2 regions of the Ruegeria pomeroyi DSS-3 genome follow, and region 2 is predicted to be linked to the other one. Evidence: riboswitches for the same ligand, from Rfam matches in the RefSeq annotation. Region 2 holds a riboswitch; the other holds the start of a gene.
What was found. A riboswitch is a leader RNA that binds a small molecule or an ion and turns the genes downstream of it on or off. The one in region 2 is predicted to bind cobalamin.
Positions count from the first base shown of each region.

Region 1: another riboswitch for cobalamin. It lies ahead of SPO_RS17970 (hypothetical protein); the one in region 2 lies ahead of SPO_RS22595 (CbtB domain-containing protein).

Region 1 is NC_003911.12:3,756,346-3,762,466, reverse strand. It holds gene SPO_RS17995 (NAD(P)/FAD-dependent oxidoreductase) at 1-245, shown strand, start outside; gene SPO_RS17990 (GNAT family N-acetyltransferase) at 242-715, shown strand; gene SPO_RS17985 (DNA polymerase III subunit gamma/tau) at 795-2,546, opposite strand; gene SPO_RS17980 (hypothetical protein) at 2,727-3,242, shown strand; gene SPO_RS17975 (protein-tyrosine phosphatase family protein) at 3,377-3,874, shown strand; gene SPO_RS17970 (hypothetical protein) at 3,879-4,277, opposite strand; cobalamin riboswitch at 4,363-4,574, opposite strand; gene SPO_RS17965 (KPN_02809 family neutral zinc metallopeptidase) at 4,679-5,530, shown strand; gene SPO_RS17960 (TetR/AcrR family transcriptional regulator) at 5,527-6,084, opposite strand.
Region 2 is NC_003911.12:3,071,990-3,078,110, reverse strand. It holds gene SPO_RS14620 (xanthine dehydrogenase family protein molybdopterin-binding subunit) at 1-1,057, opposite strand, end outside; gene SPO_RS14615 (aspartate dehydrogenase) at 1,171-1,998, shown strand; gene SPO_RS14610 (LysR substrate-binding domain-containing protein) at 2,032-2,982, shown strand; gene SPO_RS14605 (DUF1636 family protein) at 3,038-3,394, shown strand; gene SPO_RS14600 (hypothetical protein) at 3,382-3,876, opposite strand; gene SPO_RS14595 (CbtA family protein) at 3,940-4,638, opposite strand; gene SPO_RS22595 (CbtB domain-containing protein) at 4,642-4,812, opposite strand; cobalamin riboswitch at 4,848-5,059, opposite strand; gene cobF (precorrin-6A synthase (deacetylating)) at 5,103-5,846, opposite strand; gene cobA (uroporphyrinogen-III C-methyltransferase) at 5,839-6,121, opposite strand, start outside.

The sequences.
Region 1 (6,121 bases), 680 kb from region 2:
TGCAGGCGGTGCCGCTCTTGCACGGCGCCGAGGTGATCGAACGTTGGGCGGGCGTGCGCCCGCGCTCGCGCTCGCGCGCACCGATGCTGGGGGCGCATCCGCTTTATCCCGACCAGTTCATCGCCAATGGCGGCTTCAAGATTGGCTTCGGCATGGCGCCCAAGGTGGCCCATGTGATGGCCGAACTGGTGCTGGAGGGGCAGGATAACATCCCCCAAGACTTCCGTCCGGAGGCCTCGCTATGACGCCCGTCGCGCCCTATCGGATCGCTCCGGACAGCCCGCAGATCGGGGCGATCCTGGCCCTGATCCGTGACAGTTTCGCCTTTATGGATGGCCGGATCGACCCGCCCTCTTCGATGCACCGGCTGACCGAACAGGCCGTTGCCGCGCAGGCCGCTGCCGGTGAGGTCTGGGCGCTGGGCGCGCCGCCGGTGGCGGTGGTGTTCCTGACGGTCAAGCCGGGGCGGCTCTATCTCGGCAAGCTGGCGGTGGATGCATCCATGCGCGGTCAGGGTCTGGCGCGCCGGCTGGTGGCACAGGCCGAGACCCGCGCCCGGATACTGGGCCTGCCGGTTGTCGAGCTGGAAACGCGGGTGGAACTGGTGGAGAACCACGCCACCTTCGCCCGGCTGGGATTCGCAAAGACCGGCGAAACCGCGCATCCCGGTTACGATCGGCCCACCTCGATCACCATGCAAAAGAGACTTTTCTGAAGCGCGCCAACGGTTGCCCCGGGCGGCCACGAGAATTTTCGTCGAAAATTCTCGGCGCTCCGCGATCGAGAGTTGGCGCTCAGCCGTCCTCGAACGGATCCCATTCGTCCTCGACCTCGGGCAGCGCCTCGGTCACCACCTTGGCGGCGCGTTGTTCCGGGGTCTCGATATGGGTGATCCGCGCCTTGGGAAACTGCGCCAGTACCGCCTGTACCAGCGGGTGTTCACGCGCCTTTTCCTCCAGCGCGTATTTCTCGGCGTTGCGGATCTCGTCGATGGTCTTGCCGCCGCCCTGCGCCACCACGCTGACCGCCCATCGATTGCCGGTCCAGCGTTGCAGCGCACTGCCCAGCCGCTGCGCCAGATCGGTGGGCGCGCGTTCGGTGGGCTGAAATTCGATCCGGCCCGGCTGATAGCTGACCAGCCGCAGGTCCATCTCGATATCGGCCAACAGTTTGCCGTCGCGATTGGCGCGGATCAGCTCGACCAAATGCTCGAAGGTGGGAAAGCGCGCCAGCGCCGTTTGCGGATCCTGCGCCAGCGCCGCAACCGGCCCGCCGCCACCGCCGCGCGGGGCGGGCGCATAGCTGGCGCTGACGCCGTTCTGGGCCGGGGCACTCGCGCCCTGACCAACACGCGGCCCTCCGCCGGGGTTCGGCGGCGGCGGCGCATCCTGCAACCGCTTGATCAGCTCTTCGGGGCTGGGCAGATCGGCCACATGGGTCAGCCGGATCACTGCCATCTCGGCGGCCATCATCGCGTTGGGGGCGGCGGCCACCTCTTCCAGCGCCTTGAGCAGCATCTGCCACATCCGGGTCAGCACCCGCATCGCGAGCGCATCCGCCATCTGCTGGCCGCGCGCGCGCTCGTCCGGCGACACGGTCGGATCCTCGGCGGCATCGGGGGTGATCTTGACCACCGACACCCAATGGGTGATCTCGGCCAGATCGCGCAGCACCGCCATCGGGTCCGCACCCTCGGCATATTGCGCGCCAAGCTCGGTCAGGGCCGCGCCCGCATCGCCGCGCAGGATCATGTCCATCAGGTCCAGCACCCGGCCCCGGTCGGCCAGCCCCAGCATCGCGCGCACCTGCTCGGCGCTGGTCTCGCCCGCACCATGGCTGATCGCCTGATCCAGCAGAGAGGTCGCATCCCGCGCCGACCCTTCCGCCGCGCGCACGATCAGCGCCAGCGCGTCCTCGGCGATCTGCGCGCCTTCGGCATCGGCGATCCGGCGCATCAGCGCGATCATGTCCTCGGGCTCGATCCGGCGCAGGTCGAACCGCTGGCAGCGGCTCAGCACCGTCACCGGCACCTTGCGGATCTCGGTGGTCGCAAAGATGAACTTCACATGCGCCGGCGGCTCCTCCAGCGTCTTGAGCAGCGCGTTGAACGCGCTGGTCGACAGCATGTGAACCTCGTCGATGATATAGATCTTGTAGCGCGCGCTGGCGGCACGATAGCGGACGCTGTCGATGATCTCGCGGATGTCGTTCACGCCGGTGCGGCTGGCGGCGTCCATCTCCATCACGTCCACATGGCGGCCTTCCATGATGGCCACGCAATGCTCGCATTTGCCGCAAGGCTCGGTGGTGGGGCCGCCATTCCCATCGGGACCGATACAGTTCATCCCCTTGGCGATGATCCGCGCCGTGGTCGTCTTGCCGGTGCCCCGGATGCCGGTCATGATGAACGCCTGCGCGATCCGGTCGGCGGCAAAGGCGTTTTTCAGCGTCCGCACCATCGCGTCCTGCCCCACCAGATCGGCAAAGGTCTCGGGCCGGTACTTGCGGGCCAGCACCTGATAGGGGGTCGAGGGCGCGTCGGACATTTTCAACTTTCGTCGGGTCTGGATTCTGGTTCTGCAGACGGTACTGGCCAGCGGGGCGAAGGTCCACCGCCCGTGTGATTGTTTCAGGGATGGAACAGGATTGGGCCGCAAATGGCGGGTGCGTTCCCCTCTCTCGAGATTGATGCAGACGCGTACAGGGGTATACGAATCTGTTCCGTCGTGTCCCTTCCCGTTGGAGGTAACGCCGTTCGGGACGATGACACGAGTGCAAGTGGCGCGGGCGATGATGCGAATTCCGACAATTTCGGCTCTAACCTGATCAACGGACAGCAGGGAGATGATTTCATTGTTGCGGTGGACGATCGCAGCGACCTGGGTAAGGTGGACACCGTCAAGGGTGGCGTCGGGCGCGATACCCTGGTCGTGGACGAGGGGGACCTGGTCACCACCAGGGGTGGGGCCGATCAAGACATCCTCGAAACCTATAGCGGCGTGGCGGACGGCTATGACGTTGTCACGATCACCGATTTCGATACGGCACGAGATGTCCTGACCCTGCAAGGCGAAGCTTCGCTGCTGCGTCCGGGGAACGGAGACGAGACACCGGTCAGCGTGCAGGAGCTTGATGATCAGACCGGCACCATGGTCCTGATCAACGGCATTCGGGTGGCGCACCTGATCGGCGCTCAGGGCGTGAGCCCGGATCAGATTCGCGTGTATATAGACAACCGCTGACCCGCGTCGCGGTGCAGTTTGATCTGTTCACGGGTATCTTGTCTTGCGATACCACCGCGTTAAAGGCCATTCTACCCTTGGGGTCAGGATCGCCACGCCCCGTGGCAATGGTCGGTCGGGAAGGGATACCGCAGATGGCGCAGCTGGTGCTTTATGCGCTGAAAGTCGGCGGCGGCACGCTGGCGATCTGCCAGTTGCCGGGTATATCGGGCGATTATGCGGGCGATGTCGATCTGATCGGATCCTGGGCGCCGGGGCTGGTGATCTCGATGACGACCGAGGTCGAGATGCTGCAGCATGGCGCGCGCAACTTTGGCGCCGATGTACAAAGCCGGGGTTGCCGTTGGGCGCATCTGCCGGTCGAGGATTTCGGAACTCCGGGCCGCGAGGCGCAGGCGAAATGGAGCGCGATCAGCGCCTCGGCCCGCCATGCCCTGCGCGGCGGCGGGCGGGTGCTGATCCATTGCAAGGGCGGCTGTGGCCGGTCCGGCATGGCGGCGCTGCGCCTGATGATCGAGACAGGCGAAGCCCCCAAGGCGGCGTTGGCGCATCTGCGCTCGGTCCGCTCCTGCGCGGTCGAAACCGACGCCCAGATGGACTGGGCGTTGGCTGGCCGGGCGATCCGCGAGTGACCCGTCAGGCGGTTGGCTGAACGGGTGCCGAGACTTGTGCCGCGTGCGCGCGGGCTTCGACCATGGCGCAGGGCACCGGGCCGCTTCCGGCGGCAAAACCTCCGCCTTCAGACCCCAGCAGCGCATCGGCAAACCGGTGCAGGTGTGGCAGGGCGGTATCTTCGTCAACGCCGCAGAACACCCGCACCCGGCTATGCGAGGCGGCGTAGCGTGCCAGACAACCGGCCCCGCAGGGCGGCATCTCGCAATGGCCTTCGATCTCGAATGACGCATCGGTCATCGGTTCGGCCCGGCGCAACGCGCGGGTCAGGTTCTCGGCCAGCCCCGACAGGGCGGGGCAGGGCCTGCCGGTGCGACGGCATAGGGTTGCGGCAAATTCATGCGTTTGTGTGGTCCAGATCATCCTGCGCCCTCCGCGCGGCGGAACAGGGTGTCGGGGACCGGCCACTCAGGGCCAAGGCATCCCGTCCGGACACCCCGCCCGGGTTCGAGTTACGGTTGCGATGGCAGGTCTCCTGACTTGCGGGTCCGGGCTTTGCCGGCCTTCCCGGCCCGGGGGCCAGTGGCATTTCGGCATCGCTCACCGCTTACAGTTGCGGGGGCAGTCTCGGCATTGGTCCTCTGTCGCCAGAGGGCCGCACCGTGTTCCCTTTTCATCCCGGCGCATGCACGACCGGGAACCATCGACCCAGCGGTAGCGGGTGTTGCGGGCGCCTGTCAAGCGCAAGTCCATTCCGGGTTTCGGACCCTTTTGACGGGTGCTAGAGTCGGCGCCGGACAGACAGGCTGCGAAGGGTGATCGGCATGCGGTTGAAAGGCGTTCGCGGCAGCAGGAATGTCGAGGATCGGCGCGGACAACGCGGCGGTGGCGGCAAGGGTATCGGCGGGCGCGGCCTGGGCATCGGCGGGGTGCTGCTGCTGTTGGTGATCGGCGCCTTTACCGGCATCGACGTGACCCCGTTTCTGACAGAGCAGCCACAAGCGCCCCAGAGCGCCCCAACAGAGCTGTCCGAGGAAGAACGGCAGGCGGGCGAATTCGTCTCGCGCGTGCTGACCACAACCGAAGAGGTCTGGACCGGGGTGTTCCGCGACCAGCTGGGCCGCGAGTACACCCCGCCGACGCTGGTGCTGTTCTCGCAGGTGACATCCAGCCCCTGCGGCGGCGCCTCGGGTGCGACCGGGCCGTTCTATTGCCCGGCCGATCAGAAGGCCTATCTGGACACCGATTTCTTTGCCACCCTGGCGCGGCGATTGCAGGCGGGGGGCGATTTCGCCGCCGCCTATGTCATCGCCCATGAGGTGGCCCATCACGTGCAGAATCAGCTGGGTATTCTTGGCAAGGTGGATCAGGCCCGGCGGCGCTCCTCGCAGGTCGAGGCCAACGCCCTGACCGTGCGGCTGGAATTGCAGGCCGATTGCCTGTCCGGGGTCTGGGCGCGCTCGGTCTGGGGCCTGATGGAGCAGGGCGACCTGGAAGAGGCGCTGAACGCCGCCCGGATGATCGGCGACGACCGGCTGCAACGTCAGGCGGGCCGGGTTCCGCAGCCGCATACCTTTACCCACGGCACCTCGGCGCAGCGGGCGGCCTGGTTCGAACGCGGGTTCGAAAGCGGCCAAGTCGCAACCTGCGACACCTTCAATACCAACCGGCTCTAATCCGCGCCCGGCAGCATCTCGGGCAGGCGGCGCAGCACGTCCGAGGATTGCCGGGCGCGGGCCAGCATCCAGCCGCCTTGCAGCAGGATGAACATGGTCTCGGCGGTCTTTTGCGGATCGGCCAGCCCAAAGCGGCTGGCGTGATGCGCGCCCTCGGTGATCCAGCCTTCGAACAGGTGGTGGGCATGGGCGCGGAATGCGGCGTTGTCCGGCCCTTCGAACAGGGTTGACGAGATCGGGCAGCCATCCCACTGGCCCGATTTGTCGAACAGTTTAGCGACCTTGCCGCACAGCACCTCCATCCCGGCATGAAAGCTGTCAGCCGGTTCGAACGAGGCCGCGATCAGCCGCAGCATCTCGTCCGAGGCCCAGGTGGCCGACGCCAGCGCCAGGTCGGATTTCCCGTTGGGAAAGTGGTGATAAAGCGAGCCCTTGGGCGCTTCGGCCTCGGCCAGCAACTCGGACAATCCAACACCGTGATACCCGCTGCGCTGGAACAGCTGGGCGGCGGCGCGGATCAGGCGATCTTTGGTCGGAAGCGGACGTTGGGTCATTTGACAGCGATATTGACAGCTCTAGACCGATTGGTCC
Region 2 (6,121 bases):
GCGCGCAGGCCTCGGGGCGGCCTGCGCCGCGATAGATGCCGGTGGGCGCAGTATGGGCGCGGCGGGCGCTGGTGCCCAGATCGGTGGCAGGGATGTCATAGGGGCCGGGCAGGATGCGGGCGGCGTTCCAGGCCGGGATCAGCGCCGAGTTGGGCAGCCAATGGCCCAGCGGCGCCTCGACGCGGGCCTTGAGCGCCAGAAACCGCCCCTCGGCGTCAATGGCAAGCTGGCCTTCGCTTGACAGCCCCCGGCCATGGGTGGCCGACAGGAACTCTTCGCTGCGGGAGGCGGTCCAGCGCACCGGGCGGCCCAGGTGATGCGCGGCCCAGACCGCCAGCACCTCTTCGGGGTAAAGCGAGGCCTTCATGCCAAAGGCGCCACCCACATCGCGGGCGATCACCCGCAATTGGGCCGGGTCGAGGGACAGAATGCGCGCAAGGTCGGCCCGCGCCCGGTGCGGTGTCTGGGTGGAGAGCCAGACGGTCAGGCCGCCGCCCTCGGGCAGGACGGCGATGGCGCGCGGCTCCATCGGGCTGGGGGCAAGGCGGGGATGGGCGACCCGGACCGCGACCACATGCGCGGCGCGGGCGAATTCCACCGCCGCATCGCCGCTCTGCCAGTGTTGCATGGCCAGTAGTTCGGGGGGCGGGGCGGGGGTCTCCTCGATCTCTGCCGAGATCTCCTCGACTGCATCCAGCGCCTGGTCCGGCGTTTCGGCCAGCACCGCCGCGATCGGCTGGCCCACCGCCGATACCGTGTCGCCGGCCAGGATCGGGTAAGGTGTGGCATGGTCGAGCGGCAGCACCGGGTTGACCTGGAGCCCGCCCAGCGCGCCCAGGTCGGCCACACCCAGCACTGCCGCCACGCCCGGCATCGCCCGTGCTGCAGAGGTATCGCAGGCAACGAGCTGACCGCTGGCATAGGGGCTGCGCAGAAAGGCCAGATGCAGCGCCCCCGGCAGGTGGATATCGCCCGCATAGCGCACTTCGCCCCGCAGCAGGCGGGGGTCTTCGCGCCGGGGCAGCGCTTGTCCGGTATAGGGCGCGGATCGGGTCACGGGGGTCTCGGCTACGGTGTCGGTTGCCTTGATCCTGCAAGCCTGACCGGGCGGGCACAAATCGCGAAATTGCATCCTGCTATCCACAATCGGCATATCACTAGGGGGCTGATATGTGGAAACTATGGGGCAGTTGGCCAGAGGGGGACAGGGTGAGGATAGCACTGATCGGGCATGGACCCATTGCCGCCCATGTGGCGGCGCATCTGCCTGTCGGCGTGCAGCTGACCGGGGCGCTTTGCCGGCCCGGGCGGGATGATGCCGCGCGCGCGGCGCTGGGTGTGTCGGTGGCGCAGGCCTTGGAGGGCCTGCCCCAGCGGCCCGATCTGCTGGTCGATTGCGCAGGGCATTCCGGCCTGCGCGCCCATGGGCTGACGGCGCTGGGTGCGGGGGTCGAGGTGCTGACCGTCTCGGTCGGTGCGCTGGCCGACGCGGTGTTCTGTGCCGAGCTGGAGGATGCCGCCCGCGCTGGTGGGACAAGGCTGTGCCTAGCGTCGGGCGCGATCGGGGCGCTGGATGCGCTGGCGGCGGCGGCGATGGGGACGGGCTTGCAGGTGACCTATACCGGGCGCAAGCCGCCGCAGGGCTGGCGCGGCAGTCGCGCCGAAAAGGTGCTGGATCTGAAGGCACTTACCGGCCCTGTCACCCATTTCACCGGCACCGCGCGCGCGGCGGCGCAGGCCTATCCCAAGAATGCCAACGTGGCCGCCGCCGTGGCGCTGGCCGGGGCTGGGCTGGATGCCACCCGGGCCGAGTTGATCGCTGATCCGGGCGCCGCTGCCAATATTCACGAGATCGCGGCGGAGGGCGCCTTTGGCCGGTTCCGGTTTCAGATCGAGGGGTTGCCGCTGCCGGGCAATCCGCGCTCCTCGGCGCTGACCGCGCTCAGCCTGCTGGCGGCGCTGCGGCAGCGCGGCGCGGCGATCCGGCCATCGTTTTGACCGATAGCCACGCTTCGTGATATCGCAAAACCCATGAACCGCACCCAGATCCGCATCGTCGAGCGCGTGTTGACCCGGCTCAAGCTGAAACAGCTGCGCCTGCTGGTCGCCGTGGGCGAGCGGCATTCGATCCTGCACGCGGCGCAGGCGCTGAACATGTCCCAGCCCGCCGCCACCAAGCTGATCAAGGATCTGGAACTGGATTTCGACGTGCAGCTGTTCGACCGGACCAATCGCGGCATGGTGCCCACCGTGTTCGGGGCGGCCCTGATCCGGCATGGCAAGCTGATCCTGGCGCAGATTTCCCATGCGGCCCAGGAGCTTGACGATCTGAACGAAGGCAATGGCGGGCGCGTGGTGGTGGGTACGCTGCTGGCCGCCTCGGCCGAGTTCCTGCCCCGCGTGCTGACCCGGCTTCTGACCGACAAGCCGGGGCTGGTGGTGAAACTGGTCGAGGGCACCAACGAGGTGCTGATGCCGGCGCTGCGCTCGGGCGATGTCGATCTGGTGGTCGGGCGCTTGCCGATGCACCGGCACCGGGCCGAGATCATGCAGGAGCGGCTGTTTGACGAAGAGGTGATCTGTGTCGCCCGCACCGGCCATCCGGTGCATCGCCACGCCGCACCCGCGCTGACCGATCTGATGGGGTACCCCTGGATCCTGCCACCGGCGGAAACCACGCTGCGCCGCCAGCTGGATCAGGTCTTTGTCGATCTGGGCGGTGGCGCACCGCCCTATGCGGTGGAATCGGTGTCGTACCTGGCCAATCGGGGCCTTCTGGTGGGGTCGGACATGCTGGCCGTGATGCCCGCGCATGTGCCGCGCCACGATATCAGCGCGGGGGCGCTGGCGCGGGTCGACTGGCCGGTGCCGATCCCGATCGGACCGGTGGGCGTGTCGATGCGCAAATCCGCCAGCCTGTCGCCTTCGGTTGCCGGGGTGCTGGATGCGCTTCGCGCCGAGGCCGCGCAAATGACGCGATAAGCTTGCCCCGGCGCGCCCGATGCGCCACATCTGCGGCACCCATCAAGGAGTCACCATGAGCGACATGCGCCTTTCCCTTTGCTCCAGCTGTCTGGGCGACCGGGACCGTGATCTCGCCGCCGAGCGGGCCGCCGTGACCGAGGCGCTGGCGCGCGCCGGGCTGAACGGGCGGGTGGAGCTGGTGGAGCATGCCTGTTTCGGGGCCTGCGCCACCCCGGTGGCGCTGGCCCTTCAGGGGGTGGGGCGGGCCAGCTATGTGTTCTCGGATCTCGACGTGGTGGCGGATGCCGACGACATCGCCGCCACCTGCCGTGTCTATCTGGACAGCCCCGGCGGCTGGATTGCCGATGCCCGTCCCTGTGGACGGTTGCGCCAGTGCCTGCTGGCCCGGATCCCGGCCTATTCCACCTGAACGATGAGCGAGGCCTCGACCGGGGTCCCATCGACCATCAGCGGGCTGTGGCTGTTGGCATTCAGCGAGACCTTCACCTCGACCGGACCCTTGGGCAGATCGGGGATATGCAGCCATTCGCCGTAAAGCCGGGCCAGTTTCACCCCGTTCACATAGACATGGGCGTGACCTTCGCCCGGATGATCCATGGCCGAGGCGTTTTCGGGGGCAAAGCGGAAGTTCTGCGGGCTCACACGCAGGTTCCAGCCTGACATGGCATCGCGGGTCAGCGCCAGCGAGACACCGGGCGCGTCCGGACCGGCGGGCAGATGGGTGGCCTCTGCGTGGTCGTGACCGGCTTGGGCCGCGTCATGGGCGCCATGCTGGGCCGCGTCGCCATGGTCGTGCCCGTCAAAGGTGACGCCATAAGCCGCAGCCGTGACAAAACCGGCGCCACCGCCAAAGACCAGGCCGATGGCGAACAGAGCGAGAGAGCGGGACATATCAGTCTCCTAGCAAAGGAAAACCCCGCCGGACGGGTCCGGCGGGGCATATGAGTTGACGGATCAGGCGTGCGCGTTGGCGCGCTTGCCCTCGGTCTGCCAGAAATGCCCAGCGAAACCGCCCAGCAGCACCCAGGCCGCCATCCCGACACCAAAGGCGCGGGCGGCGAACAGCGCGCCCAGCTCGGTGGGGACAGGGCCGGCAAAGCTCTCGGGTTCTGGCGCGCCGATCAGATGCGGTGCGATCAGCAGCAGCGCGGCGGCCCCATAGGCCATCAGGTTGCCGCCAAAGGCGATCAGCCACATGGCTATACCCGCCGCGGCCACGGTTGCTGTCCACCAGATCTGGCGGGCGGTGATGTCGGTATAGGACACACCGGGCACCTCGGGCGCGAGGCTCAGGCCGGGCGCGAAGTGAAAGGTGATGAACCCGGCCAGACCCCAAAGCAGACCCGCGCGGGCGGTGATGGCATGGCCCATCCCCTCGGCCACCGACATCAGGGCGACCATCACCACCGCATAGCCGGTATAGGTGAGCATCGCAAAAACGACCGTGAGCGCATCGCGCATCGGATCGGCGAACATACCGGGCAGGTCGGGCTGGGCGCTTACCGCCTCGGCGCCGAAATGCACCAGTTCGCCGGTTTCATACAGCTCGGCATGCAGCAACACGGGCTGCACGAACAGAAACTGCAGCAGGGCGGCAATCAGCCCTGCTGCAGCGCCAGCGAACAACGCGCTGGTCAGAATGCGACTGAACATGGTTCAGTGGCAGGGAAAGCCGGTTGCGTGGCGCACGTCGTGAGCGGCGTCATGCAGCGCGGATGCCTGCACATGGCCCGCCAGGGTCACGATGCCCAGGCCCAGGATCACGGCGAACAGGGCCGGCAGGATTGCGGAACCGGTGGCCGATACCTTGAGAGTTTTGGTCGTCATGTCATTTCCTCCTTGCCGCCGCACCCGACGGCCGGTGTTACAGTGCCTGTCTGGCAGGTCTCCTGGCTCGCGGGTCAGTGCCTCTGTTCGCCTTCCCCCCGGGGGCGAACCCGGGAGTGGCTGGTTGAACAGAGGCTCACCGCTTACAGTCGCGGGGGCGGCTTTGGCCTGAACCGACGGGCGGTCGCACCAAATTCCCTCTTAGCATCCGGATTGCTCCGGCAGGACCAGACCCCTTCATTTAGCCGCGAACGCCCGCCCGGTGCAATCGCCATTTGCGACCTTTCCGGTCAGTTTCCGCGCTTTTTCAGAAGATAGATATCCATGATCCAGCCGTGATCGGCGCGGGCGCGGGCGCGGGTTTCGATGATCCGGCTTGCGACCCTGTCAAGCGGCCCGGCCACCAGAATCTGTTCCTCCATGCCCACATAGGCGCCCCACCAGATGTGATAATCGGCCATCTCCAGCGCCTGGAACGAGCATTCGCCGTCCAGCATCACGGAGGCGGTGTCGGTGGCAGGGGGCCAGCCCTCGTCGCGCAGGCGCCGCCCGGTGGTGACCAGAAACGGCGCACCCAACTCGTTGACCGGAATGCCATGCGCCGCCGTCAGCGCCTGCAGCGCCGTGATGCCGGGAATCACCCGCACCTTTGGCTGCGGGTCGAGCCGCGCCGCGATTCGCAGCGAACTGTCATAGAGCGACGGGTCGCCCCAGATCAGCAGCGCCACCCGCGCCGCGGCGGGGTATTCCTCGATCGCCGCCTGCCAGCGCAGGGCGATGGCATCGTGCCAGTCGTCGACGCCCTTCAGATACCCATCCTCGGCCCGGCGCGCGGGGATGTCGAAATAGGCGATCTGTGGCGGCGTGTCGGTGGCCTCGGCGATGATGCGCTCGCGCAGCCCGGCCAGATCGGATTTGCCCGCCCCCTTGCGCGGGATCAGGATCAGATCGGCGGCGCGAATGGCGGCGATGCCTTCGCGGGTGATGTGGTCGGGATTGCCGGTGCCGATCCCGATCAAGAGCAGCTCAGTCATCGCTAAACTCCGCCAGCGGGCCATACAGGATCAGGGCGGGCGCGGTGCCGACCTCCTCTGCCAGCCGCTCGGCCAGTTCGCCCATGGTGGCGCGGGTCAGGCGCTGTTCGGGGGTCGAGACACTTTCGGCCATCAGCGCGGGTGTCGAGCGCGGCAGGCCATGCGCCTCGAGCGCATCCAGCAGCAGCGGAAAGGTGCGCTTGCCCATGAACACGACCGTTGTGGCCTGCGGATCGGCCAGCGCGGGCAGGTTCAGGTCGGGGGGCAGTTTGCCG